Regions from separate parts of the Clostridioides sp. LIBA-7602 genome, predicted to be linked through region 1. Evidence: a T-box and tRNA genes for the amino acid it is inferred to sense, from the RefSeq annotation. Region 1 holds a T-box; the other holds one or more tRNA genes.

What was found. A T-box is a leader RNA that pairs with one kind of tRNA and senses whether it is charged. The one in region 1 lies ahead of ileS (isoleucine--tRNA ligase), so its partner is inferred to be a tRNA-Ile.
Region 2: it has a tRNA-Ile gene. The T-box ahead of ileS (isoleucine--tRNA ligase) is inferred to sense a tRNA for this amino acid. The anticodon was not compared.

The regions. Positions count from the first base shown of each region.
Region 1 is NZ_CP196991.1:3,038,097-3,052,988, reverse strand. It holds gene ACTG45_RS14570 (ACT domain-containing protein) at 1-207, shown strand, start outside; gene ACTG45_RS14565 (DUF711 family protein) at 234-1,589, shown strand; gene ACTG45_RS14560 (PTS sugar transporter subunit IIC) at 2,039-3,079, opposite strand; gene ACTG45_RS14555 (biotin/lipoyl attachment domain-containing protein) at 3,461-4,096, shown strand; gene ACTG45_RS14550 (YggS family pyridoxal phosphate-dependent enzyme) at 4,106-4,810, shown strand; gene ACTG45_RS14545 (cell division protein SepF) at 4,850-5,308, shown strand; gene ACTG45_RS14540 (YggT family protein) at 5,327-5,584, shown strand; gene ACTG45_RS14535 (YlmH family RNA-binding protein) at 5,595-6,380, shown strand; gene ACTG45_RS14530 (DivIVA domain-containing protein) at 6,415-6,942, shown strand; T-box leader at 7,116-7,348, shown strand; gene ileS (isoleucine--tRNA ligase) at 7,439-10,546, shown strand; gene ACTG45_RS14520 (YitT family protein) at 10,844-11,716, shown strand; gene ACTG45_RS14515 (hypothetical protein) at 11,828-12,100, shown strand; gene ACTG45_RS14510 (TetR/AcrR family transcriptional regulator) at 12,262-12,834, opposite strand; gene ACTG45_RS14505 (DegV family protein) at 13,019-13,861, shown strand; gene ACTG45_RS14500 (M24 family metallopeptidase) at 13,949-14,892, opposite strand, start outside.
Region 2 is NZ_CP196991.1:132,419-147,310, forward strand. It holds rRNA gene ACTG45_RS00870 (23S ribosomal RNA) at 1-1,078, shown strand, start outside; rRNA gene rrf (5S ribosomal RNA) at 1,211-1,327, shown strand; tRNA gene ACTG45_RS00880 (tRNA-Asn) at 1,335-1,409, shown strand; tRNA gene ACTG45_RS00885 (tRNA-Glu) at 1,414-1,488, shown strand; tRNA gene ACTG45_RS00890 (tRNA-Val) at 1,494-1,569, shown strand; tRNA gene ACTG45_RS00895 (tRNA-Asp) at 1,575-1,651, shown strand; tRNA gene ACTG45_RS00900 (tRNA-Thr) at 1,664-1,738, shown strand; tRNA gene ACTG45_RS00905 (tRNA-Tyr) at 1,753-1,837, shown strand; tRNA gene ACTG45_RS00910 (tRNA-Gly) at 1,854-1,927, shown strand; tRNA gene ACTG45_RS00915 (tRNA-Arg) at 1,938-2,014, shown strand; tRNA gene ACTG45_RS00920 (tRNA-Gln) at 2,024-2,099, shown strand; tRNA gene ACTG45_RS00925 (tRNA-Lys) at 2,111-2,186, shown strand; tRNA gene ACTG45_RS00930 (tRNA-Ser) at 2,189-2,277, shown strand; tRNA gene ACTG45_RS00935 (tRNA-Ser) at 2,301-2,391, shown strand; tRNA gene ACTG45_RS00940 (tRNA-Pro) at 2,400-2,476, shown strand; tRNA gene ACTG45_RS00945 (tRNA-Ile) at 2,481-2,554, shown strand; tRNA gene ACTG45_RS00950 (tRNA-Trp) at 2,566-2,641, shown strand; tRNA gene ACTG45_RS00955 (tRNA-Pro) at 2,702-2,778, shown strand; tRNA gene ACTG45_RS00960 (tRNA-Ile) at 2,785-2,861, shown strand; tRNA gene ACTG45_RS00965 (tRNA-Phe) at 2,865-2,940, shown strand; tRNA gene ACTG45_RS00970 (tRNA-Met) at 2,948-3,024, shown strand; rRNA gene ACTG45_RS00975 (16S ribosomal RNA) at 3,141-4,643, shown strand; tRNA gene ACTG45_RS00980 (tRNA-Ala) at 4,699-4,774, shown strand; rRNA gene ACTG45_RS00985 (23S ribosomal RNA) at 5,023-7,919, shown strand; rRNA gene rrf (5S ribosomal RNA) at 8,034-8,150, shown strand; gene ACTG45_RS00995 (pyridoxal phosphate-dependent aminotransferase) at 8,467-9,651, opposite strand; gene ACTG45_RS01000 (anaerobic ribonucleoside triphosphate reductase) at 10,024-12,375, shown strand; gene nrdG (anaerobic ribonucleoside-triphosphate reductase activating protein) at 12,396-12,935, shown strand; rRNA gene ACTG45_RS01010 (16S ribosomal RNA) at 13,739-14,892, shown strand, end outside.

The DNA of each region.
Region 1 (14,892 bases):
GAGTTATACAAGCAAAATATTAACATAGTAGATATTTCACAAAAGATATTACAAGAGTATTTTACAATGATTATGATAGTTGATTTAGAGAAATCATTAAATTCTTTTGAGCAAACGGTTGAAGATTTAATAAATAGAGGAAAAGAATTATCAGTAGATGTAAAAATTCAAAGAGAAGAAATATTTAACTCAATGCATAATCTGTAAAAAACAGTAATCGGGAGGTGAGAATAGTGAATGTAGGAAATATACTTGAGACAATCAAAATGATAGATGAAGAACAATTAGATATAAGAACTATAACTATGGGGATTTCTTTATTAGATTGTATAGACCCTGATGGAGATAAAGCTAGAGAGAAGATATACAACAAGATTATGAATTCTGCTAAAGATTTAGTAAAAGTGGGAAAAGAAATAGAGCGTGAATATGGTATTCCAATTGTAAATAAGAGAGTATCAGTAACTCCAATATCTATTATTGCAGGTGCAACAGATGAAAGTGATTATGTAAAGTTTGCACAGACATTAGATAAAGCTGCAGAGGATTTAGGTATAGATTTTATAGGTGGATTCTCAGCATTGGTTCAAAAAGGATATACAAAAGGTGATAAGATATTAATTAAATCAATTCCAAAAGCTTTGGCAAGCACAAACAAGGTATGTGCCTCAGTGAATGTAGGCTCTACAAGATGTGGTATAAACATGGATGCAGTAAGAGAAATGGGAGAAATTATAAAAGAAACTGCAGAATTAACGAAAGATGCAAAGGGATTTGGTTGTGCAAAACTAGTAGTATTCTGTAATGCGGTTGAAGATAATCCCTTTATGGCAGGGGCTTTCCATGGTGTTGGTGAAGCTGATAGAATAATAAATGTTGGTGTAAGTGGTCCTGGTGTTGTAAAAAGAGCTTTAGAAAAAGTAAAAGGAGAACCATTTGATGTTGTAGCAGAGACAGTTAAGAAGACTGCATTTAAAATCACAAGAGTTGGTCAATTGGTAGCAAAAGAAGCCTCTAGTAGGTTGGATGTACCATTTGGAATAATAGACTTATCACTAGCTCCTACACCTGCTATTGGAGACTCAGTAGCAAATATATTAGAAGAAATGGGTCTTGAAGTTGTTGGTACTCATGGTACTACAGCAGCGTTGGCTCTTTTAAATGATGCTGTTAAAAAAGGTGGAGTTATGGCTTGTTCACATGTTGGAGGACTTAGTGGTGCATTTATACCAGTATCAGAAGATGCGGGAATGATTGATGCTGTTATTAAAGGTGCTTTAAGTATAGATAAGCTTGAGGCAATGACTGCTATTTGTTCTGTAGGTCTTGATATGATAGCTGTGCCAGGAAGTACTACAGCAGGTACACTTGGAGCTATGATAGCTGACGAGGCAGCAATAGGTATGATTAATAATAAGACTACAGCTGTTAGAATTATACCAGCTCCAGGATGTGATGTAGGTGACATGGTAGAGTTTGGTGGTCTTTTAGGACGAGCACCAGTAATGCCTATAAATACAAATTCGTCTGAGTTATTTACTCAAAGAGGAGGAAGAATTCCAGCTCCTATACATTCATTTAAAAATTAAGTATATTTACATATAGTAATATTTAGATAGAGATTTATATGACAGAATCAAATACATCTAGATATTATAATTAAAAGAATAAGTTTAAAGTTTATATGTTAAGATTGTTATAATAGTAAAGCGATATACAACCTTGTAAAAAAGTTGTATATCGCTTTTATTTTGATACTATCTAATTAATATAAAATTTTTTATGTATTTTAAACGTTATGTTATTCAATAGTAATTATACTAATTTTTCTGTTCAATATATCAACCAAATAAAAAACTAAATAAAAATAAAAAACTAAATAAAAATAAAAAAATAAAAATTTATCTAAATATTCAACACACATAATAATAAATATAAATAAAAAATAAAACGCTTGCAATTAATAAAATTGCTACAATATAAAACTCTACTGTTTAAAATATCAATTTAAAATATAAATTTATAAATCTTATAAATCTTAAGCAATTTCTTCTTCTACATCAGTGCCACGTATTTTGTCAGCAGTAAGAACCTTAAAGGTACTGAATATTTTTGAGCCTACAAATCCTGCAATTACATTAAATAAAGCACATAGTGTAGCTGTTATAAGAACTTGATTAACTGGATTATAGGCAAACATTATGGCAAAACCAGCCACAGGTGTAGCTGTACCTGGTGTCATATTTACAAGGCCCATCAAAGCTACAATAATACCAGAAAAAGCTCCTCCAAAGAAATTAGTAGAATATATTGGTATTGGATTAGCTGAAATTATGTCTGATTGAGTCAGGGGTTCAATAGCAACAGATATAATGTCTTTCTTAGAACCTAACTTCAATCTTGCAAATAATGTTGAGTTCATAAAAGCTGAACCAAAAGCTCCTAATGCTCCTATTGCCATAGGAAGACCAGTAAGACCAATTATAGATGTAAGAGCCATTGAACTAAGTGGAGATGTTCCAACTACTGTTATTAGACCTCCCAATATAATTCCCATTATAATAGGGCTAATATTAGTAGCTTCTATTAGAACTTGTCCAATTTGTAATAGTGTACTATTAACTAATGGGTCTACATTTGAAGCTATAAAACGAGATAGTGGAGCACATAAAAGGATTACTACTACTAAATCTACTCCAGGTGGGACTTTTTTCTCTATAAACTTAATTAAGAAAGAAACAAAGTATCCAGCAACAAATCCAGATAATATAGAAAACTTTAAACAAGATAATCCTATTAAAACTGCATAAACTGGAGATACACCTAAAGCCAAAGGTACAAGTATAGCAGCAGCAACTCCACCAAGGCTACCATTAGCAGCACCAACACTTCTAAAAAACTCCATACCTAGAACATCACCAAGTAAAGAAAGGTTGAATGCCTCTACTAAGAAAGTAGCACATGCAGCATTTGCTAAGGCTCCCATAGCTTTCATACCATATGGAGCTTTGTAACTAAAGATTGTGAAACAACATAGAACCAATAAAAGTAAACCTGTTCCTAATAAAATTTCTGACATAAGAAAATCCTCCTTGTATTTTTTTTAGGACATAAACCTTTGTCGTGATAACGTTATCCTTGCGAATAAATGTTTAACTAAATCAGTATCAGCATGACAAAAGTTATTTTAAAGCTTAATTGGTTTTATATTGCATCTAAAAATAAAAATAACTATAAGAGTACATAAAGTAAGTTTAAGATATAAAATGTAAATTAAACTTATACTTTATAATATAATTATATATAAATAATGCAGTCTTGTATAGGAAGATTGATAAAAAATAAATTTAATATGAAAAAAACAATTATTAGTACATAAAATATTAGCATATAAAAAAGGAATAAACATTTTTTAGAAGAAGTATTTATTAATGAAAGAAATTTTATAGGGGGAGAGTTTTTGAAAAAGATTAAATATACCAGATTAGTGATACTTGGTATTCTTATATATTTAGTATTTAATATGTTAGCAATGATTATTAGCAAAAATGTAGATACCTTGGTGTTAAAAGTAGAAAAAGTTGATGCAAAGATTCATGTAGAAGGAACTATAGAAAAAGATGTAAATGACCAAAGTAATTATCTATCAGCATACATAAGTAAAGAAGATTCTAAGAACTTTGAAAAAAATCAAAATGTAGTAATTGAATATCGTGAGCAAAAAATAGATGCAAAAGTTTACAAAATATATAAAAATAATAATAAAATAATGCTAAAATTAAAAATAAGTAACCAAATTATTGCAAATCAGGATACAAGTGTCGAAGAATTTGATATAATATATAATCAGATGGAATGTTTAAAAATACCTAAAACTTCTATAAAAACAAAAGACAATAAACGTGGTGTATATGTGATTGATGAACAATCACAAAGTGTAAAATTTGTCATATTAGAAGGAATAACTTATGAAAATGAATCTTCTGTATTTGTGGACTATTATAAAAATGACATAAATGGGGTGACAAGTGTTAATCTATATGACAAAATAATTTTAAGACCTAATTGTATAAACACAAATATAAGGATAAAGTAGGTGATAATAATGGGTTCTATTAAAGATAATTTATCTGAGATAAAAAGTAAGATTGACAAAGCTGCAAAAAAAGTAAATAGACAGAGTGAAGAAATAACCCTTTTAGCAGTCACAAAAACTGTTGATGTAGATTTAGTTAATGAGGCAATGAATGAAGGCATTACTTCTGTTGGTGAAAATAAACCACAAGAATTAGCCAGAAAGTACGATATTATAGGTGACAAATTAAACTGGCACTTGATAGGGACTTTGCAAACAAATAAAGTTAAGTACATAATAGATAAAGTTTGTATGATACATTCTTTAGATAGAATTGCATTATGTGAAGAGATTCAAAAACGTGCAGAGCAAATAAATAGAGAAATAGATTGCTTAGTACAAGTGAATATATCTAAAGAAGAATCTAAGCATGGACTTGATAAAGAAGAAGTTGTAGGTTTTGTCAAAAAAGTGTCAGAAAAATATAAAAATATAAAAATAAAAGGTCTAATGACAATGGCACCTTTTGTAGAAGATGAAAATGAAATAAGAGGTGTATTCAAAGGTCTTAAAGATTTATCAACACGAATAAAAGAGCTAAACATACCTAATGTAGGAATGGACGTTTTGTCAATGGGAATGAGTCACGATTATGAGATTGCTATAGAGGAAGGGGCTACCATTGTTAGGGTTGGAACATCAATCTTTGGAGAAAGAAACTACAATAAAAAATAATTACTCAAATCTGAATAAATTCTAAGGAGGAAGTTAATAATGTCAAATGGAATAATATCTAAATTTAAGAACTGGATAGTTGATGAAGAAGAAGATTACATTGAAGAAGAATATGAAGGTGGGATGGACGATATAGTTCAAGAAGAAGAAATAAATAGTGGCTTTAGTACTGCAAAAGCAAATAAAATTGTAAATTTACATACAACGAGTCAAATGAAAGTTGTAATAGTTGAACCTAAAGTTTATGATGAAGCTGCAACTATAGCAGACCATCTAAAACAAAGAAGGGCAGTTATAGTGAATTTGGAAGGATTGACTAATTCTGAAGTTCGTAAATCTATATTTAACTTTATGAATGGGGCAGTTTATGTTTTAGATGGAAGTATACAAAAGGTTTCTAAATCAATATTTATACTAGCTCCTAACAATGTGGATATAGATGCAAATATGAAAAAAGAATTAGAAAGTAAAGCATTCTTCCCTTGGCAAAATAAATAGTAAAAAGGCGGTTAATATATGGGAACAATAAGAATTGCACTTTATTATCTTTTGGATATAATAGCATGGATGATAGTTATAAAAAGCTTGATGACTTGGTTTCCAAATGGAAGACAAAGCAAAATTTTCGAGATTTTAGAAAACCTTACAGAGCCAATAGAAGGACCAATAAGGTCTATAATGTATAGATATACAAATGGACCTATAGATTTTTCTCCTTTAATTGCGATAGTATTATTGATGTTCCTAAGACAATTAGTGTTGGTTATATTCTAAGGTGATAGAAATGGATAAATTAAAATTAACAAATCACATAAAGGATATAGACTTGAAAAATAAAATGTTTAAAGTAATAGACAAGGCTAATAGTTGTATAAAAAACTATGATGTTAAGTTTACTGAGTTTCTTAAACCATATGAAGTGAAAAATGCTGTAGCTATATTGAATTCAACAAATGAAATAAAATACAGTGTGGATGGAGGTTATGAACAAGCTGAAAGAAGCACTGTATTTATTTATCCATTTTACATGGAATATGAAGATATAGAGGATACTCTTAGATTTTTACAGATAGAAGGGAATTTCAAATTTAAAAATATATCTCATAAAGATTATTTAGGAGCAATTATGAGTCTAGGTATAAAAAGAGAAAAAATTGGAGATATAATTATACATGATAGCTTTTGTCAAGTAATTGTAAGTAGTGATATTTGCGATTTTATAATCGTGAATTTGGAGAAAGTTTCAAGAAATAATGTAATTGTAAAGGAAATTTCCAGAGAAAACATTGTTAATAGTTCTTCAAAATATAAGGAAGTATCATTTACAGTATCTTCAGATAGGTTAGATTGTGTCATAAGTGGTCTTTACAATATATCTAGACAAGATAGTGCAAAATACATAAATGGAGAAAAAGTCCATGTCAATTATGAAAAGATAACTTCAACGTCTAAAATAGTTAAAAATGATGATTTGATTTCTATTAGAGGCAAAGGAAGAGCTAATGTAACGCAAATAGGAGATATTACTAAAAAAGGTAAAATAAAAGTTCAAGCAAGATTAATTGTATAAGGACTAATTTAAATTATAGCTGGGAGGAAATGTAATGCTAACTCCAATTGAGATAGAAAATAAAGAGTTTAAAAAAGGTTTAAGAGGATATAGAGACGAAGAGGTTGATGAGTTTTTAGATATCATCAAAGAAGACTATGAATCTCTATGTAGAGAAAATACAGCTCTTAAAGAAAAATTAGGATTATATCAAGACCAAGTAAATAAGTATGAAAATATTGAAGAAACATTAAAAGCTACTCTAATAACTGCTCAAAGTGCAGCAGAAGACACTTGTAGCGCGGCTAATAAAAAAGCTAAAATAATTGTTGAAGAGGCAGATTTAAAAGCTAGACAAATTATAGAACAAGCCAATAATCGTGTTATAGAAATAAGAAAAGAGTATGATGCTTTAGTTAAAGAATTTAAGATATTTAGAAATAAATTTAAGTCATTATTAGAAGATGAAATAAGAAGTGTTGATGAGATTTTTTATGATGTAGATGAAAAATGTGTAAATGCATTTGAAGGAACAACAGTGTATAATTATAGTAATGATGAAGCTGCTACAACTCTAGAATAAGCCTATAATTTATTTGATTTTAGGTGAAATTGTTGTGGAAGTTTGAGAAATCTATAACAAAAACTAAAAATAGGATAAAAATGTAAGAAAAATAGAAATTATTATATTTTTCAAAAATATATTGACTATTCAAATTATTTGTTATAGAATTTCATATAAACACAGATAAATTTTTAAAAGCGTTGATGGAGACAATTATCTTTAGATAATTTTACAGAGAATTGGGTATGCTGAGAACCAATGAATTTATAAAGATAAAAATCACTCTTGAGCTGCAGGCTGAACGATTAAATTCTATTAAGCTGTGCCGGTTAGTACCGTTATACTATTAGAGTGTTATGTGTGGATAGCATTAAGTTCACATATAGAATTAGGGTGGTAACGCGATTTATAACTCGTCCCTTTGTTTAAAGGGGGCGAGTTTTTTAGTATTTAAATTTATGTGAAAGAATAAAAAATTTTGGAATTATAATATTTATAGGAAAGGGTGATTTACATGGCGAAATTTAAGCCATTAGTGGACAGTTCAGTAAAACAAGCAGAAGCACAAGTTTTTGATTATTGGAAAGATATAAATATACTTGAAAAAACTTTAGAAAAAGGGGAAAATGACCCAAGTTTCGTATTCTATGAGGGACCTCCTACAGCCAATGGAAATCCTGGAGTACACCACGTTTTATCTAGAACACTTAAAGATTCAGTTTGTAGATATAAAACAATGTCTGGTTATCAAGTAAAGAGAAAAGCTGGTTGGGATACACATGGATTACCAGTTGAAATACAAGTAGAGAAAGAATTAGGTCTTACTAGTAAGCAACAAATAGAAGAGTATGGAATAGCTGAGTTCAACCAAAAATGTAGAGAATCAGTTTTCTCATTTGAAAAACAATGGAGAATAATGACTGAGAGAATGGCTTATGAAGTTGATTTAGATAATCCATATATAACTTTAGACAATAACTATATAGAGTCTGTATGGTGGATACTTAATAAATTCAACAAAGAAGGATATATCTATGAAGGGCATAAAATACTTCCTTATTGCCCAAGATGTGGAACTGGTCTTGCTAGTCATGAGGTTGCACAAGGATATAAAGAAGTAAAAACTAATACAGTTATAGCTAAATTTAAGAAAAAAGATGCTGATGAATATTTCCTAGCATGGACAACAACTCCCTGGACTTTACCATCAAATGTTTCATTAACAGTAAATGCTGACGTTGATTACTTAAAAGTTAAGAAAGGTGACGAGGTATATTATGTATCTAAACCTCTAGCTAATAAAGTACTAGGTGAAGACTATGAAGTTTTAGAAGAAATGAAAGGTAAAGACTTAGAAGGATTAGAATATGAGCAATTAATGCCTTTTGTAGAAGTTGACAAAAAAGCATTTTTCATTACAGTAGGAGATTATGTAACTACTGAAGATGGTACTGGAATAGTTCATACAGCACCAGCATTTGGTGAAGATGACTATAACACAGGTAAGAGATATGATTTACCAGTTGTACAACCAGTAGATGAAACTGGTAAATTTACAGCTACTCCTTGGGAAGGTAAATTTGTAATGGAAGATGGGCTAGATGTTGAAATAATAAAATGGCTAGCTTCTGAAAATAAGTTATATAGTAAAGAAAAAGTAGTTCATAATTATCCACATTGTTGGAGATGTCAAACTCCATTAGTATACTATGCAAAACCAAGCTGGTATATAGAGATGACTAAACTTAAAGATAAATTAATAGAAAATAACAATGGCGTAAAATGGTTCCCAAGCTTTGTAGGTGAAAAGAGATTTGGAAACTGGTTAGAAAATCTAAATGATTGGGCAATATCAAGAACTAGATATTGGGGAACTCCACTTCCTATATGGAGATGTGAATGTGGTCATACAGATTCAGTAGGTTCAAGAGCTGAATTAGCTGAAAAAGCTATAGAAGATGTAAATCCAGAGACAGTTGAACTTCATAGACCATATGTAGATGATATACATTTAAAATGTGAAAAATGTGGAAAACCAATGACAAGAGTAACAGAAGTTATAGACTGTTGGTTTGATAGTGGGGCTATGCCATTTGCTCAACACCACTATCCATTTGAAAATAAAGAGAACTTTGACCAATTATTCCCAGCTGATTATATATCAGAAGGTATAGACCAAACTAGAGGTTGGTTCTACTCATTACTTGCAGTATCAACATTTGTATTAGGAAAAGCACCATATAAGAGTGTTTTAGTTCCAGACCTTGTACTTGATAAAGATGGAAAGAAAATGAGTAAATCAAGGGGAAATACAGTAAATCCAATGGAGTTATTTGACCAATATGGAGCAGATGCATTAAGATGGTATCTACTATATGTTTCTCCACCATGGACTCCAACTAAATTTGATATGGATGGATTAAAAGAAATACAAAGTAAATTTATAGGAACTATGAAGAATGTATATAACTTCTTCACTTTATATGCAAATACAGATGATATAAATCCAACTGAATTCTTTGTAGAATATAAAGATAGACCAGAACTTGATAGATGGATACTATCTAAGTTTAATAATTTAATGAAAGATGTAGAGGAAAATTTAGCTATATTTGAATTAAATAAGACTTTAAGAATGATACAAGATTTCATAAATGATGATTTATCTAACTGGTATATCAGACGTTCAAGAAGAAGATTCTGGGCAACTGAATTAACAGAAGATAAAAAAGCAGTGTACAATACAACTTATGAATTATTACATGGTCTTTGTAGAGCTATAGCTCCATTTGCACCATATATGTCAGAAGAAATGTACAGAAATCTGACAGGAGAAGTATCTGTTCACTTAGCTGAATATCCTAAGTTTAATGAAGAATTAATAGATGCTAAATTAGAAGAAAAAATGGATTTAGCTAAAAATCTAGTTACTCTAGGTAGAGCTTCAAGAGAAGTTGAAAGAATAAAAGTTCGTCAACCATTACAAAAAGTATTAGTAGATGGTAAGTTTGAAGATACAATAAGCGATGTAGTTGATTTAATAAAAGAAGAGCTTAATGTTAAAGAGGTAGTGTTCGCTAAGGACTTAGATGAGTACATGAACTTTAGTCTAAAACCAAACTTTAAGGAAGCAGGACCATTACTAGGGGCTAAGATGAATTTATTTGTGGGAGCATTAAATAAATTAAATGCACATGAAGCTGTTAATAAACTTGAAAATGGTGAAAGTTTAACAGTTGATTTAGATGGTGAAGCTTTTGAGTTTAATAAGGATTTAGTGTTAATAGGTATAACTGCTAAGGAAGGATTTAATGTATCTGTTGAAAACAATCTTTTTGTTATACTAGATACTAAGTTAACAGAAGCATTGGTTGATGAGGGTTATGCTAGAGAATTTATATCTAAAGTACAGCAATTAAGAAAATCTAATAACTTTGAAGTATTGGATAATATAGTAATAGATTACTGTGGTGATGATGAAATTGCTAAGGCTGTTGACCATTTTGATGAATATATCAAGTCTGAAACTTTAGCTTTAGAAATAAACAGAGTAGACGATAAGTCTCTAGAAGAACAAAACTTAAATGACCATATGACAGGTATAAAAGTCACAAAAAAATAAAAAGAATAGTTAGTTAATTAAAATCCCTATAGAAATTAGTTTATAAATTTCTATAGGGATTTTTTAATACAGTATAATTCTCTATTCAATAAAATGTTGAAATATTCCAAAACTTACAATAAATAAATCTGTATAAATCATATAAATTATTTATAGCATGTGATAGAATATTAGTGGATAAACGTTTAAGTGAGGATGAATAATATTTTAGAGTAAACTACTTCTGATAAATTTATTTATAAATTTATTGTGTGTAATGCAGGGTGGTTTATTTATTATGCAAAGGGGTGCGTTTTGATGTATGGTGAAAGTAAAAAGCTAAGTATTGATAATAACATATTTTTGCAATATGGTCTTATTATATTGGGGATGATTCTATCAACCTTAGGAATAAATTTATATCTAGCACCAGCCAAGTTATTAAGTGGAGGAGTAGCTGGAATTTGTGTTATATTATATAAACTATTTGGTATAAATCAAGGGATATCCAGTTTTTTGATGAATATACCTATATTTATCATAGCTAAAAGGTATTTTGATAATAAATTTTTGTTAATAAGTTTTGTTAATATGTTATTATTTTCTGTTGCACTTGGTTTAACACAAGATATTGCTAAATATTTCCCAATAGATGATACTATGCTACAGTGTATTTATGGTGGTGCCTTAACTGGTATAGGTATGGGGTTGACTTTTAAAGCAAGAGCTACTGCTGGAGGACTTGACATAATAGCAGCTATAATGAAAAGAAAGTACGATATACCTATGAAAAATACATTTTTATTTATAAATTTCTTTGTAGTATGTGCAGGTGCGTTTTTATTTGGAGCTAAGTTGGTAATGTATACTCTAATTGCTATGTATATAATTTCTTTTACAATGGACATAGCAAAAGATTGCTTTGATAGAAAAAAATCTATACTTCTAATATCTAATAAATATGATGAAATATCTAAAGTAATAATGAATAAAATGGGAAGAGGTGTAACTTTTTTAGAGGCAGAAGGAGCATACACACAAAATAAGAAAAAGATGATTTATTGTATAATATCTGCAAATGAAATAGGTAAATTTAAGGATTTGATTTATGACATGGATAGTGAAGCTTTTATTTCTGTTAATAATGTAGAAGAAGTAAAAGGTGGAGGTTTTAAAGATAAGTTTCTTTAAAATATCAATGTTAAAAAATGACATATGTATTGTGATTACACCTAGTTAGATGTATACTGTAATTAATGGGGTACATGAAGTACTCAATAATATACTAGGAGGTATAATAATATGTTAAGAGAGAGATTTGTAGTAAGAAATCACCATAATCCACATACAAGTGGATGTTGTGGTACTGGAGGAGAAGGATGTTGTGGAGGAGATAACCATGAGCATTCACATCAACATTCTCACAGTCATGGGCATGAACATGAGCATGTAAATGGTGTGGGTCATGACCACAATCATGAAGATGGTTTTTCAGGAACTCATGAACATGGTCACGAGCATACGCACACACATGGACATGAACATTCAGATGGACATACGCATGAGCATAAGTAAAAATATTTAAAGCTTGTAAAAGATTTTTATTTTGTGATTCCATGAAGGTTTAAATAAAAATTAAATATTTTAAATAAAAATTATTGTTAATAAATAAGAAAGTGAACTGTTAAATTCAAAAACTTTAATAGTTCACTTTTATTAATTATTAAGAATTAAATTTAAATCCAATGATTGACTAAAAAAGAAGCTATATTTTCATAAGGTATTTTTTCTGTTTTTAATAGGCTTTGAACAACCAAACCATCAACTATAGACATAAGTAAGAAAGAAAATGACTCAGCATCCTGTTCATTTTCACTACTACTGTATTTTTCTAATGACTCAACAATTTCAGATTTAAGAGTAGTTCTCCATTCAATATATTTTAATCTCATTCTTTCTTTCAAATCATCATTTGAAGTAATTGCTTCACAAATAAGATACATATGTACTCTACCACGACTTTCTATAGTAGATATTTTCTCTAAGATTAAGTTAACCATTTCTATTTGAGAATTTTTTGATTTGACGTTTTTTACACAGTTTAATATAGCACTTGTTATAACTTCTAAATGAGTATCCGCAATATCATATATAATATCATTTTTAGATGCATAGTGATAATACAAAGTACCCTTACTTATATTTACATCTTTTGCAATATCAGCAAGACTAGTATTTTGAACTCCATTTTTGGCTATTAAATTGGTTGCAGATGATAAAATAGCCTGTTTCATATTGTTTGTTTTCATAAAACCTACCTTTCTATGTATATTTATAACAAATTAATAACATTATAAGCTTATGGATATTTATTGTCAATAAAGCAAGAATCTATATCTATTGACTTTTTTCCATTCAAAATATAAAATAATAATTAAATCGGTCGTACGACCGACTGAATAAATAAAAACAATATCTTATAGTGAGGTTAATATGGATAAAATAAAATTGATAGTGGACAGTGCATGTGACTTACCTAATGATATAATAGAAAAATACAACATTGAAGTTGTTGGTTTAAATGTATCTTTTGGAGAAGAAAGTTATATATCTGGAAAGGAAATAGATAACGAAACTTTCTATAGAAAAATGAGTGAAAGTAAGGTACTACCAAAAACATCATGCCCTTCACCTGATAAATTTTTAGAAGCATATCATTGCCAAGAAGAAAGTGTTTTGGTCATTAATATAAGTTCAGGTCTATCTGGTACTTATAATAGTGCACTTTTAGCAAAAGATATGTTTGAAAAGGAAGGGAACAATAAGAAAGTTGAGGTTATAGACTCGCTTAGTGGCTCAATTGGAATAGGACAACTGGTGTTAAAGGCAGCAATATTAATAAAAGAAGGAAAAGAAATCGAAGAAATTGTTTCAATAATAGATAAATATAAAGATAATCCTCCATTTTTTGGAACTTTAGAGACTTTAGAAAATGCTATTAAGGGAGGTAGAATAAACCCTATAGCAGGGAAAATTATAAATACATTGAATTTTAAGGCAATAATACAAGTTGCAGATGGAATTGTAACTCCGATAGATAAGGCAAGAGGTGAAGGTAATAGCTTAAAAAAACTAATTAATTTGGTAGAGTCTAAAATTAAAGACAGAGAAGAAAAGGTTTTATTTATAGGACATGCAAACTGCCCTGAGAAGGCTCAAAAAGTAAGGGAAGTTATGGAAAAAGATGTAAAATATAAAGATGTTGTAATCTGTGAAGTTGGCTCAGTTATGGGTACATATACTTCAAAAGGTGCAATTTTAATAACAGCTATATAAGTCATGAGCTGAAAATTAAAGCCATATAAAAATGCTTAAAAGCATTTTTATATGGCTTATTTTATTTCTATTGAGTTAATTTTATAATTAACCAACTACACATATTTCTTTATCATATTTATTTAATATCTCGCAACCATCTTCAGTAACAAGTACTAAATCTTCTATTCTAACTCCAAACTCACCTGGTAAATATATACCTGGCTCTATAGAGAATATCATTCCTGGTTGTACAACATCTGTATTTATAGAAGATACATCTCCCTTATCATGAACTTCAAGTCCTATAGAGTGACCAGTTCTATGAGTGAAGTATTGTCCATATCCTTTTTCAGTTATGTAATCACGAGCAGCAGCATCTATATCACAGAATCTAACTCCTGGTTTTACAATAGCTTCAGCTCTCTTATTAGCCTCAAGAACTATTTCAAATATTTCTCTACCTTTTTCAGGTATTTCTTTATAGAATACAGTTCTTGTCATATCAGCACAATAATTATCTTTTATACAACCTATATCTAATATTATTGCATCTCCTGGTTTTACAAGTGCATTTCCAGGTTCACCATGTGGATTAGCTCCATTAGGTCCAAATCCTATAATAGGGTCAAATGAGAATCCGTCAGCACCTAAATCTTCATATATTTTAGATAATTTACCAACAAGTTGTTTCTCTGTAAGTTCACCAGAAACAGTAGCTTTAAGTTGCTCCATACTCTTGTCATTCAATCTTGAAGCTATTCTCATTAATTCTTTTTCTTCTTCATCTTTACACATTCTTAAAGTATCTATTATATAAGATGAATTTACAAATTTACTTCCTCCACCTAATTCCATTAAGTTTAATAAGAATCTAGCTGGCCAGTTTTTATCAACACCCATAGTAGCATTTTTGTCTATATGTTCAGTTATTATTTCTACTGGATTTTGAGTATCATTAAACCAAACCATTTCAACACCTAAATCTTCTGCAACTGGGAATAATTCATTTATAAATAATTTATTATTACCATTTAAATTTAGATATAATG
Region 2 (14,892 bases), 1.4 Mb from region 1:
ATAGGAGCTGACGCCTGCCCGGTGCTGGAAGGTTAAGGGGATCTGTTAGAGCAATCGAAGCAGTGAACTTAAGCCCCAGTAAACGGCGGCCGTAACTATAACGGTCCTAAGGTAGCGAAATTCCTTGTCGGGTAAGTTCCGACCCGCACGAAAGGCGTAACGATTTGGGCACTGTCTCAACAACAGACTCGGTGAAATTGTAATTCCGGTGAAGATGCCGGATACCTGCGACAGGACGGAAAGACCCCATGGAGCTTTACTGTAGCTTGACATTGGGTCTTGGTACTACATGTACAGGATAGGTGGGAGGCTTTGAAACCAGGACGCCAGTTTTGGCGGAGCCATCCTTGGGATACCACCCTTGTAGTACTGGGACTCTAACCATAGGCCATGAATCTGGTCTTGGGACACTGTCAGGTGGGCAGTTTGACTGGGGCGGTCGCCTCCCAAAAGGTAACGGAGGCGCTCAAAGGTTCTCTCAGTACGGTCGGAAATCGTACGTAGAGTGTAAAGGCAAAAGAGAGCTTGATTGCAAGACATACAGGTCGAGCAAGGATGAAAATCGGACTTAGTGATCCGGTGGTTCTGCGTGGAAGGGCCATCGCTCAACGGATAAAAGCTACCCTGGGGATAACAGGCTTATCTCCCCCAAGAGTCCACATCGACGGGGAGGTTTGGCACCTCGATGTCGGCTCATCACATCCTGGGGCTGTAGTAGGTCCCAAGGGTTGGGCTGTTCGCCCATTAAAGTGGTACGCGAGCTGGGTTCAGAACGTCGTGAGACAGTTCGGTCCCTATCCGTCGCAGGCGTAGGAAATTTGAGAAGACCTGTCCTTAGTACGAGAGGACCGGGATGGACGTACCTCTGGTGTACCAGTTGTTCTGCCAAGGGCATGGCTGGGTAGCTATGTACGGAATGGATAAGCGCTGAAAGCATCTAAGCGCGAAGCCAACTTCAAGATAAGATTTCCCACCGCAAGGGTAAGACCCCAGAAAGACTATCTGGTTGATAGGTCGAAGGTGTAAGTGCAGCAATGTATTTAGCTTATCGATACTAATAGGTCGAGGACTTGACCAAATTATTTGATGTCCATTCAATAAAATATATGTGTAGTTTTTAGAGTGTTAGCTCTAAAAAAGTTTAAAAAAAGTATTGACAAAAATAACAAAAAATGTTAATATTATACTTGTCCTAGCAACAAGAAAAAAATGTGGTTATAATAGCAGAGAAGATACACCTGTTCCCATTCCGAACACAGAAGTTAAGTTCTCTAGCGCTGATGGTACTTGGTGGGAAACTGCCTGGGAGAGTAGGACATAGCCACGTTGGATATTCCAAGGTAGCTCAACGGTGGAGCAACCGGCTGTTAACCGGTAGGCTGTGGGTTCGAGCCCCACCCTTGGAGCCAATATGGCTCGTTGGTCAAGAGGTTAAGACACCGCCCTTTCACGGCGGTAACAGGGGTTCAATTCCCCTACGAGTCACCATTTGTGGGATCATAGCTCAGCTGGGAGAGCACCTGCCTTACAAGCAGGGGGTCACAGGTTCGAGCCCTGTTGGTCCCACCATTTGCGGCCTGGTAGTTCAGTTGGTTAGAATGCCAGCCTGTCACGCTGGAGGTCGAGGGTTCGAACCCCTTCCAGGTCGCCAAAACAAAAAAATGCTGGTGTGGCTCAACGGTAGAGCAGCTGACTTGTAATCAGCAGGTTGTAGGTTCGATTCCTATCACCAGCTCCATGTAAAATTAATACGGAGGATTTCCCGAGCGGCCAAAGGGGGCAGACTGTAAATCTGTTGTCATCGACTTCGGTGGTTCGAATCCACCATCCTCCACCAATTATCAATTAAATATGCGGGTGTAGCTCAATGGTAGAGTTCTGGCCTTCCAAGCCAGCTGTGAGGGTTCGATCCCCTTCACCCGCTCCAAAGAAAGCGTGGGTGCATAGCTCAGCTGGATAGAGCAACGCCCTTCTAAGGCGTGTGTCCGGGGTTCGAATCCCTGTGCGCTCACCACATATATATTGGGGATTAGCCAAGTCGGTAAGGCACATGACTTTGACTCATGTATGCGTAGGTTCGAGTCCTGCATCCCCAGCCAAATAAAAATATGGTCTATTAGCTCAGTCGGTAGAGCACCTGACTTTTAATCAGGGTGTCCCGCGTTCGAGTCGCGGATAGATCACCAATGGAGAGGTGTCCGAGTGGTTTAAGGAGCTGGTCTTGAAAACCAGTGACTTCGAAAGGGGCCGTGGGTTCGAATCCCACCCTCTCCGCCAAGTAAATAAATAGGAATTAATTTGGAGAAGTACTCAAGTGGCTCAAGAGGATCCCCTGCTAAGGGATTAGGCTGGGTAACCGGTGCGAGGGTTCGAATCCCTCCTTCTCCGCCATTTAAAAACGAGGTGTAGCGCAGTTTGGTAGCGCACATGGTTTGGGACCATGGGGCCGGGGGTTCGAGTCCCTTCACCTCGACCAACTTGGACCTTTAGCTCAGTTGGTTAGAGCGCCCGGCTCATAACCGGTAGGTCTGGGGTTCGAGTCCCTGAAGGTCCATTATTCTTCATAGGGGTGTAGCTCAGTTGGTAGAGCGTCGGTCTCCAAAACCGTGCGCCGGGGGTTCGAGTCCCTCCACCCCTGCCAAATAAAAAGGACTTGAAAAAAAGTAGATTTTAGAGTAGTATAATAGAATAAATGAAATTTCGAGGTGTAGCGCAGTTTGGTAGCGCACATGGTTTGGGACCATGGGGCCGGGGGTTCGAGTCCCTTCACCTCGACCAAGAAAAGGGCCTATAGCTCAGGTGGTTAGAGCGCACGCCTGATAAGCGTGAGGTCGCTGGTTCGAGTCCAGCTAGGCCCACCATTTGCCCAGATAGCTCAGTCGGTAGAGCAGGGGACTGAAAATCCCCGTGTCGGTGGTTCGATTCCGCCTCTGGGCACCAGAAATACGGCGGTATAGCTTAGTTGGCTAGAGCGTTCGGTTCATACCCGAAAGGTCATAGGTTCGACTCCTATTACCGCTACCATCTAACTATATCAATAAAGAACTTTGAAAATTAAACAGTAGGTTAATTTATAAAACAAGAAACAAACCATAAAGCCAGATATTTTGATAACAATAGTATCTGAGCCTGATAAACTTTTATTTGAGAGTTTGATCCTGGCTCAGGATGAACGCTGGCGGCGTGCCTAACACATGCAAGTTGAGCGATTTACTTCGGTAAAGAGCGGCGGACGGGTGAGTAACGCGTGGGTAACCTACCCTGTACACACGGATAACATACCGAAAGGTATGCTAATACGGGATAATATATTTGGGAGGCATCTCTTAAATATCAAAGGTGAGCCAGTACAGGATGGACCCGCGTCTGATTAGCTAGTTGGTAAGGTAACGGCTTACCAAGGCGACGATCAGTAGCCGACCTGAGAGGGTGATCGGCCACATTGGAACTGAGACACGGTCCAAACTCCTACGGGAGGCAGCAGTGGGGAATATTGCACAATGGGCGAAAGCCTGATGCAGCAACGCCGCGTGAGTGATGAAGGCCTTCGGGTCGTAAAACTCTGTCCTCAAGGAAGATAATGACGGTACTTGAGGAGGAAGCCCCGGCTAACTACGTGCCAGCAGCCGCGGTAATACGTAGGGGGCTAGCGTTATCCGGATTTACTGGGCGTAAAGGGTGCGTAGGCGGTCTTTCAAGTCAGGAGTGAAAGGCTACGGCTCAACCGTAGTAAGCTCTTGAAACTGGGAGACTTGAGTGCAGGAGAGGAGAGTGGAATTCCTAGTGTAGCGGTGAAATGCGTAGATATTAGGAGGAACACCAGTTGCGAAGGCGGCTCTCTGGACTGTAACTGACGCTGAGGCACGAAAGCGTGGGGAGCAAACAGGATTAGATACCCTGGTAGTCCACGCTGTAAACGATGAGTACTAGGTGTCGGGGGTTACCCCCCTCGGTGCCGCAGCTAACGCATTAAGTACTCCGCCTGGGAAGTACGCTCGCAAGAGTGAAACTCAAAGGAATTGACGGGGACCCGCACAAGTAGCGGAGCATGTGGTTTAATTCGAAGCAACGCGAAGAACCTTACCTAAGCTTGACATCCCAATGACATCTCCTTAATCGGAGACTTCCCTTCGGGGACATTGGTGACAGGTGGTGCATGGTTGTCGTCAGCTCGTGTCGTGAGATGTTGGGTTAAGTCCCGCAACGAGCGCAACCCTTGTCTTTAGTTGCCATCATTAAGTTGGGCACTCTAGAGAGACTGCCAGGGATAACCTGGAGGAAGGTGGGGATGACGTCAAATCATCATGCCCCTTATGCTTAGGGCTACACACGTGCTACAATGGGTAGTACAGAGGGTTGCCAAGCCGTAAGGTGGAGCTAATCCCTTAAAGCTACTCTCAGTTCGGATTGTAGGCTGAAACTCGCCTACATGAAGCTGGAGTTACTAGTAATCGCAGATCAGAATGCTGCGGTGAATGCGTTCCCGGGTCTTGTACACACCGCCCGTCACACCACGGGAGTTGGAGACGCCCGAAGCCGATTATCTAACCTTTTGGAAGAAGTCGTCGAAGGTGGAATCAATAACTGGGGTGAAGTCGTAACAAGGTAGCCGTATCGGAAGGTGCGGCTGGATCACCTCCTTTCTAAGGAGAATTGCCTACTGTTTAATTTTGAAAGTTCTTTATGAACTTCATATTTGGGGGTGTAGCTCAGTTGGGAGAGCACTTGCCTTGCAAGCAAGGGGTCAGGAGTTCGACTCTCCTCATCTCCACCATTTAAGAGCATATTACTTAAATCTTTGATTTATCTAGTAGACTCTTATATGCACTTTAAGCTTATTTTTATACAAGCCTTGTGCGTTAGCACTTTAAGCAACGGGATTTATCCGTTGGCGCTGTGCGTTAGCACTTTGAAAACTGCATATATATTTAGTGATATGACATCTAATTTGTAATATATAAAGCTGATAACTTTTAAAAATTATCAAGTTGATAGACTTTAATCTATCAAACCTTTTTAACTGGTCAAGTTATTAAGGGTGCAGGGCGGATGCCTTGGCACTAGGAGCCGATGAAGGACGTGATAAGCTGCGATAAGCTTCGGGGAGTTGCACGTAAACTTTGATCCGAAGATTTCCGAATGAGGAAACTCACTTAGAGTAATGTCTAAGTATCATTAAGTGAATACATAGCTTAATGAGGGGAACTCAGGGAACTGAAACATCTAAGTACCTGAAGGAAGAGAAAGAAATTCGATTCCGTAAGTAGCGGCGAGCGAACGCGGAATAGCCCAAACCAATAAAGTTTTCTTTATTGGGGTTGCGGACATATCATAACGAAGAGGTATCGTAATTGAAGAGGTTTGGAAAGACCCACCACAGAAGGTAATAGTCCTGTATGTTAAACGAGAAGACTTTAGATATGATCCAGAGTACCACGGGACACGTGAAACCCTGTGGGAAGCAGGAGGGACCACCCTCCAAGGCTAAATACTACCTAGTGACCGATAGCGTATAGTACCGTGAGGGAAAGGTGAAAAGAACCCCGGGAGGGGAGTGAAATAGAACCTGAAACCCTGCACTTACAAGCTGTGGAAGCACATTTCTTGTGTGACCGCGTACTTTTTGTAGAACGGGCCAACGAGTTACGTTAAGTAGCAAGGTTAAGCACTTAAGGTGTGGAGCCGTAGCGAAAGCGAGTTTTAACTGAGCGTTCAGTTACTTGACGTAGACCCGAAACCGGGCGACCTACCCATGAGCAGGATGAAGCGAAAGTAAAATTTCGTGGAGGTCCGAACCCACGAGCGTTGAAAAGCTCGGGGATGACTTGTGGGTAGCGGTGAAATTCCAATCGAGCCCGGAGATAGCTGGTTCTCCCCGAAATAGCTTTAGGGCTAGCCTCAAGGTGAGAGATACGGAGGTAGAGCACTGAATGTCCTAGGGGGTATTGCACCTACCGAAGACTATCAAACTCCGAATGCCGTCATCTTATACTTGGGAGTCAGACTGTGGGTGATAAGATTCATAGTCGAAAGGGCAACAGCCCAGATCGTCAGCTAAGGTCCCTAAATGTAAGTTAAGTGGTAAAGGATGTGGGATTGCACAGACAACCAGGATGTTGGCTTAGAAGCAGCCACTCATTCAAAGAGTGCGTAATAGCTCACTGGTCGAGTGATCCTGCGCCGAAGATTTCCGGGGCTAAAACTTACTACCGAAGCTACGGCATCATTATGATGGGTAGGGGAGCTTCCCATACGGGTTGAAGCATGACCGTAAGGACATGTGGACAGTATGGGAGTGAGAATGTTGGCATGAGTAGCGAGATGTGGGTGAGAATCCCACAGGCCGTAAACCCAAGGTTTCCAGGGGAAGGTTCGTCCGCCCTGGGTTAGTCGGGACCTAAGCTGAGGCCGAAAGGCGTAGGTGATGGACAACAGGTTGATATTCCTGTACTACCGATAACCGTTTGAGAGATGGGATGACACAGTAGGATAAGCTAAGCACACTGTTGGTTATGTGTGCCCAAGCATTGAGGCAGTCAGAGTAGGTAAATCCGCTTTGATAATGCTGGGATGTGATGGGGAGCGAAATTTAGTAGCGAAGTAGCTGATTTCACACTGTCAAGAAAAGTCTCTATCGAGGTTAAAGGTACCCGTACCGCAAACCGACACAGGTGGGTGAGGAGAGTATCCTAAGGCCCGCGAGAGAACTGTTGTTAAGGAACTCGGCAAAATGACCCCGTAACTTAGGGATAAGGGGTGCCACCATCCGGTGGCCGCAGAGAATAGGCCCAAGCGACTGTTTACCAAAAACATAGGTTTCTGCTAAGTCGCAAGACGATGTATAGGAGCTGACGCCTGCCCGGTGCTGGAAGGTTAAGGGGATCTGTTAGAGCAATCGAAGCAGTGAACTTAAGCCCCAGTAAACGGCGGCCGTAACTATAACGGTCCTAAGGTAGCGAAATTCCTTGTCGGGTAAGTTCCGACCCGCACGAAAGGCGTAACGATTTGGGCACTGTCTCAACAACAGACTCGGTGAAATTGTAATTCCGGTGAAGATGCCGGATACCTGCGACAGGACGGAAAGACCCCATGGAGCTTTACTGTAGCTTGACATTGGGTCTTGGTACTACATGTACAGGATAGGTGGGAGGCTTTGAAACCAGGACGCCAGTTTTGGCGGAGCCATCCTTGGGATACCACCCTTGTAGTACTGGGACTCTAACCATAGGCCATGAATCTGGTCTTGGGACACTGTCAGGTGGGCAGTTTGACTGGGGCGGTCGCCTCCCAAAAGGTAACGGAGGCGCTCAAAGGTTCTCTCAGTACGGTCGGAAATCGTACGTAGAGTGTAAAGGCAAAAGAGAGCTTGATTGCAAGACATACAGGTCGAGCAAGGATGAAAATCGGACTTAGTGATCCGGTGGTTCTGCGTGGAAGGGCCATCGCTCAACGGATAAAAGCTACCCTGGGGATAACAGGCTTATCTCCCCCAAGAGTCCACATCGACGGGGAGGTTTGGCACCTCGATGTCGGCTCATCACATCCTGGGGCTGTAGTAGGTCCCAAGGGTTGGGCTGTTCGCCCATTAAAGTGGTACGCGAGCTGGGTTCAGAACGTCGTGAGACAGTTCGGTCCCTATCCGTCGCAGGCGTAGGAAATTTGAGAAGACCTGTCCTTAGTACGAGAGGACCGGGATGGACGTACCTCTGGTGTACCAGTTGTTCTGCCAAGGGCATGGCTGGGTAGCTATGTACGGAATGGATAAGCGCTGAAAGCATCTAAGCGCGAAGCCAACTTCAAGATAAGATTTCCCACCGCAAGGGTAAGACCCCAGAAAGACTATCTGGTTGATAGGTCGAAGGTGTAAGTGCAGCAATGTATTTAGCTTATCGATACTAATAGGTCGAGGACTTGACCAAATTATTTGATGTTCATTCAGTAAAATATATGTGTAGTTTTTAGAGTGCTAACTCTAAAGAAACTAGTATTACTAGATTCTAATAACTTAATAGATATATTAAGCATAGAGATTATGTGGTTACAATAGCAGAGAGGATACACCTGTTCCCATTCCGAACACAGAAGTTAAGCTCTCTAGCGCTGATGGTACTTGATGGGAAACTGCCTGGGAGAGTAGGACGTAGCCACGTAATCTTTTTATTATGATAAATTAAATTAGCACATTAATTCAACATTTTATTTGATTTAATGTTTTAATTGAAAAATAAAGGGGGGTGTCTCAAAATGAACTTTTTAGTTTATGAGGCACTCTTCTTTGTGTGAAATCAAATATATTTTTATCATTTCAACAATGAAAAAGAGGCTTATCTCTCTTTTGAGACAGCCTCTTTCATTTTTTTATCTAATATTTTAGTTAAGTTATTAAATAAATTTTATATACTTATTTGGTATGTTAACTATCATTTAATACAATTATATCTAGGAATTATTTAATTTAAATTGTTATTATGCCATTATTTTATATACAAACTCTTTTAATTTATCTAATCCAGATAAGAAAGTATTTTCACTGCAAGCATAAGATATACGAATATATTTATCCATGCCAAATGCTATTCCAGGAACAACTGCAACGTTATATTCTTCTAGAAATTGATTACAAAATTCTATAGAAAAGCTATCCTTATACTCAAATCTCTCAGATACTTTAGAAAGGTCTATAAATGCATAAAATGCGCCATTTGGATTTACATATCCTACATTTTCGATAGAGTCTAATTTTGATGTAATTAAGTCTCTTCTAGATTTATATGTCTTAACCATATTATCTATATCAGTTGAGCAATCTTTTAAGGCTCCATATGCTATGTATTGTGCTGTTAAACTTGGATGAGATATAAGATGTCCCTGTATAGAGCTCATTGCTTTAGCAATCGTTTTATTAGATGCTGTATATCCTAGTCTTAATCCAGTCATTGCAGCAGATTTAGAAAAACCATTTACAGTTATTGTTATATCTTTGGCTTCCTCACTTAATGATGCAATTGATGTAAATTCTCCGTTATAGCATATTTTTTCATATATTTCATCAGCTAAAATATATATTTTATTTTGTATACATACATCTACTATTTCTATTAACTCATCTCTTGTATAAACACTACCAGTAGGATTTGAAGGATTATTTATTACAAGAATTTTTGTTTTATTTGTTATAGATTTTTCAAGCTCATCTTTTGTTAACTTGAATTCATTTTCTTTTTTAGTATCAATGAAAACTGGAACAGCATTAACCAATTTAACCATTTCAGGATAACTAACCCAATAAGGTTTTGGCAATAATACTTCATCTCCTTCATCTGTTAAAGCTAGTAAAGTATTTGTTATAGAGTTTTTTGCTCCACTTGATATGACTATTTCATCTATTGAATATTTACAGTTATTTTCATTAATAAGTTTTTTACAAATTTCCTCTCTAAGTATTTTTAATCCTGGAACTAAATCATATTTAGTACAATCTTTATTTAAAGAATCAATACCATAAGTTTTTGCATTATTAGGTACGTTGAAATCAGGTTCTCCTATACTAAGATTTATTACTTTAATTCCGTTATTTTCCATTTCTTTAACTTTTGAACTAATACCTATTGTGTAGGATGGAGTTATAAAGTTTAGTCTTTTTGATAACATAAAATGCCTCCTTTTAAATTATTATTTATATTATACGACAATTTTAAAGAATTTACATAAGGAAATTTGTAGATATATACATTAATGTATATGAAATTATACGTTTTTTGCCTAAAATTAGTGTAAAAAAAAGAGAAAAAAGTTTTGACTCTCAGAGTTGTTAGAAACGCTACTGTTCAAAATATCTAGATAGTATTTGCAATGACTTGCGTAAGTTTGACTATTATGTACAAATTTGGTAATCTTAATATAGAAATTATTAAGATAATCCCTTTAACTTAGTTGAAGGGGATTTTTTTAGACTTAATATACTACATATAGTGGTATGTAGATTAATAAAATACAATATATAGTAATAGGAGGTTTTTTTAATTGGTTGAATTCGTAAAAAAAAGAGATGGAAGAGTAATCCCATTTAATGAAGATAGAATAACAAGAGCTATATTTTTAGCAGCGACAAATGTTGCAGAAAGGGAAGGAATAGTACCCGATTATAAATTATCTGAGCAATTAACTCAGGAAGTAATAAGATTTTTAAATCATAAATATTCAGAAACAGTTCCAAGTGTTGAAGATATTCAAGATTCAGTAGTTAAGATTCTTATAGAAACTGGTCATGCAAAAACTAGCGAAGAATACATAATATATAGGACTGAAAGAAGTAGAATAAGAAATTCAAAAACAAGATTGATGAAGGCAATAGAGGAGATTACTTTTGAGGATGCAGAAGATGCTGACATAAAAAGAGAAAATGCAAACATTAATGGTAATACAGCTATGGGAACTATGCTACAATATGGAAGCACTGTATCTAAAGAATTTTGTAAGACTCATATATTAAAGCCAGAACATTCTTTTGCCCATGAGAATGGAGATATACACATACATGATATGGACTTTTTAAATATGGGTACATTAACTTGTTGCCAGATAGATGTTAAAAAACTATTTAATGGTGGATTTTCAACAGGACATGGATTTTTAAGAGAACCACAAGATATAATAAGTTATGGAGCATTAGCTGCAATCGCTATACAAAGTAATCAAAATGATCAACATGGAGGTCAAAGTATACCATTTTTCGATTATGGATTGGCTGAAGGTGTATATAAGACCTTTAAGAAATTTTACATAGGAAACTTAGCTAAAGCATTAAAGTTATTTAAAGGAATTGAAAATAATGATGCAATAAAGGACATAGTATATAATACAGAGAAAGAAACAAATCAAAAGGTTGGCCTTAAGAGAGAAGAACTATATCTAAATTTAGAAAAAGAGAAATTAGTAGAAACTTTTGATATTGATGAAGAACTTGTAAATAACATGCAGAATTTTGCATTTGAAGAATCATATAGAGAAACTGATAAAAAAACATACCAATCTATGGAAGCATTTATACATAATTTAAATACAATGCATTCTAGAGCAGGTGCACAAGTACCATTTTCAAGTGTGAACTTTGGAACAGATATTTCTGAAGAAGGAAGAATGGTAACTAAGAATCTTCTATTATCTCAAGAAAGAGGACTAGGTAATGGAGAAACACCAATTTTTCCAATTTTAATATTTAAGGTTAAAGAAGGAGTAAATTTAAATCCTGAAGACCCTAACTATGATTTATTTAAATTATCATGCAGAGTATCAGCTAAAAGACTATTTCCTAATTTTAGTTTCTTAGATGCGCCTTTTAATGCTAAATATTACAGAAAAGGTGAACCAGATACAGAGGCTACATATATGGGTTGTAGAACAAGAGTACTTAGTAATGTATGTGGTTCAGAAACAGTTAGTGGTAGAGGAAATATATCTTTTACTACAGTTAATTTACCTAGACTGGGTATAAAACATGGTATTGTAAATGGTGAAAAAGCTAATTTAGACAGCTTTTTTGAAGAATTAGATGAGAAGATAGACTTAATTATAGAACAATTATTAGAGCGTCTTGAGGTTCAAGGAAATAAAAAAATGAAGAATTTCCCATTCTTGATGGGGCAAGGAGTATGGAAAGGCTCTGATGACTTAGGACCAGAAGATACATTAAAAGAAGTAATAAAACAAGGAACATTGACAATTGGATTTATAGGTTTAGCAGAGTGTCTTATTGCTCTTATAGGTAAACATCATGGAGAAAGTAAAGAAGCTCAAGAATTAGGATTAAAAATAGTGTCACATATGAGAGCTAGAATGGATGAAGCGACAAATAAATACAAATTAAATTTCTCTTTAATGGGTACACCAGCAGAAGGTCTTTCAGGTAGATTTACTAAAATAGATAAAAAAGTATATGGAGAAATTAAAGGTATAACAGACAAAGAATATTACACTAACTCATTCCATGTACCAGTTTATTATAATATAAGTGCATATGACAAAATCGAGATAGAAGCTCCATACCATGAACTGACTAATGCAGGTCATATAACATATGTGGAATTAGATGGAGATCCATCAGATAATCTAGAAGCTTTTGAGACAGTTATAAAAGCCATGAAAGACTTAGGCATAGGATATGGAAGCATAAATCATCCTGTAGATAGAGATCCAATATGTGGTTTTTCAGGTGTAATAGCAAGTAACATATGTCCTGTATGTGGAAGAAATGAAGATGAAAGTGATATCAAATTTGAAAGAATAAGAAGAATAACAGGATATTTAGTTGGCACAGTTGACAGATTTAATAATGCAAAAAAAGCTGAAGTAAGAGATAGGGTAAAGCATAGATAGTTTTATTTGGAGGAATAGTTATGAAAATAAGAATGTCATCTACTATAAGTCATGACAGTATAGTTGATGGACCAGGATTAAGGATGGTAATATGGACTCAAGGATGTATCCATAATTGTAAAGAATGCCATAATCCTCAGACACACGATTTATGTGGGGGATTTTATATGGATACAGAAGAAATTATAAATAAGATAAAATCATTAAAGTTACAAAAGGGTATTACATTATCAGGGGGAGAACCATTTTTACAACCGGAACCATTAGAAGAAATTGCAAAAGAAGCTAAAAGAAACGGATTGGATGTATGGTCATATACTGGATTTACATTTGAGCAGTTATTAGATAAGAAAAATAGTAGATATTTTAAAAATCTAAATTTACTAAAACAAATTGATATTTTAGTAGATGGAAAATTTATAGCTGAGAAAAAAGATATAAGTTTAAAGTTTAGAGGTTCATCAAATCAAAGAATAATTGATGTACAAAAAAGTTTGAAATATAAAAAAGTATTTTTAGTTGAACAATACATGAAAGATGATTTATCTATAGCAGAATAAAATATAAATAGATGGGAGTAAATATATTAATATATTTACTCCCATCTATCTTTATGTAATGTCTTAAATTTGTATTATATTAAGATATAATGGTTAAATAAAAATACTCATTGTGTTATTCTAATTTAACTATTTTATAAGTTAGATTAGTTTAATGTATAGTTTCTAAAAATATATCAGATATGAAGTAATGGATTCTTTGCTAAGAAACTAGAATATTCAATTGGGATTTAAAGATATTTAATTACTATAGTAGAAATATTTAAATAAATGATTAAATGTTGATAAGTATCTTAAAAAGTTACTTACCTAGTATTACTAATATTAGTATTAAGTATCTTAAAAAATAGAAAAGGTTTAAAATAGGTATTTTAACTGAATTTCTTGGTTTGTATTTAGCTTAGAAATAAATTTTATAATATAAATCAGTCGAATGAATAAGGCTAATTACATATAAAGTATGTATTTGTATAAAAAATATTAAATTTTGTAATTTGTGGATAAATATGTTTATAATGTGGATAATATTTAATGTAATAAGTTAAAACAATATGAATCAGTTGTTTATAATGTGGATAATATAACCATATATAGATAAATAAGATATTTGAAAATAAAAAATGTAAAAAAAGTTATTGACTCTAAAAGGAAAAGTTGGTATAGTAATACTTGTCCTCAAGAAAAGGGCAAACAGATAAAGCATAAAGAACTTTGAAAATTAAACAGTAGGTTAATTTATAAACAAGAAACAAACCATAAAGCCAGATATTTTGATAACAATAGTATCTGAGCCTGATAAACTTTTATTTGAGAGTTTGATCCTGGCTCAGGATGAACGCTGGCGGCGTGCCTAACACATGCAAGTTGAGCGATTTACTTCGGTAAAGAGCGGCGGACGGGTGAGTAACGCGTGGGTAACCTACCCTGTACACACGGATAACATACCGAAAGGTATGCTAATACGGGATAATATATTTGAGAGGCATCTCTTAAATATCAAAGGTGAGCCAGTACAGGATGGACCCGCGTCTGATTAGCTAGTTGGTAAGGTAACGGCTTACCAAGGCGACGATCAGTAGCCGACCTGAGAGGGTGATCGGCCACATTGGAACTGAGACACGGTCCAAACTCCTACGGGAGGCAGCAGTGGGGAATATTGCACAATGGGCGAAAGCCTGATGCAGCAACGCCGCGTGAGTGATGAAGGCCTTCGGGTCGTAAAACTCTGTCCTCAAGGAAGATAATGACGGTACTTGAGGAGGAAGCCCCGGCTAACTACGTGCCAGCAGCCGCGGTAATACGTAGGGGGCTAGCGTTATCCGGATTTACTGGGCGTAAAGGGTGCGTAGGCGGTCTTTCAAGTCAGGAGTGAAAGGCTACGGCTCAACCGTAGTAAGCTCTTGAAACTGGGAGACTTGAGTGCAGGAGAGGAGAGTGGAATTCCTAGTGTAGCGGTGAAATGCGTAGATATTAGGAGGAACACCAGTTGCGAAGGCGGCTCTCTGGACTGTAACTGACGCTGAGGCACGAAAGCGTGGGGAGCAAACAGGATTAGATACCCTGGTAGTCCACGCTGTAAACGATGAGTACTAGGTGTCGGGGGTTACCCCCCTCGGTGCCGCAGCTAACGCATTAAGTACTCCGCCTGGGAAGTACGCTCGCAAGAGTGAAACTCAAAGGAATTGACGGGGACCCGCACAAGTAGCGGAGCATGTGGTTTAATTCGAAGCAACGCGAAGAACCTTACCTAAGCTTGACATCCCAATGACATCTCCTTAATCGGAGAGTTCCCTTCGGGGACATTGGTGACAGGTGGTGCATGGTTGTCGTCAGCTCGTGTCGTGAGATGTTGGGTTAAGTCCCGCAACGAGCGCAACCCTTGTCTTTAGTTGCCATCATTAAGTTGGGCACTCTAGAGAGACTGCCAGGGATAACCTGGAGGAAGGTGGGGATGACG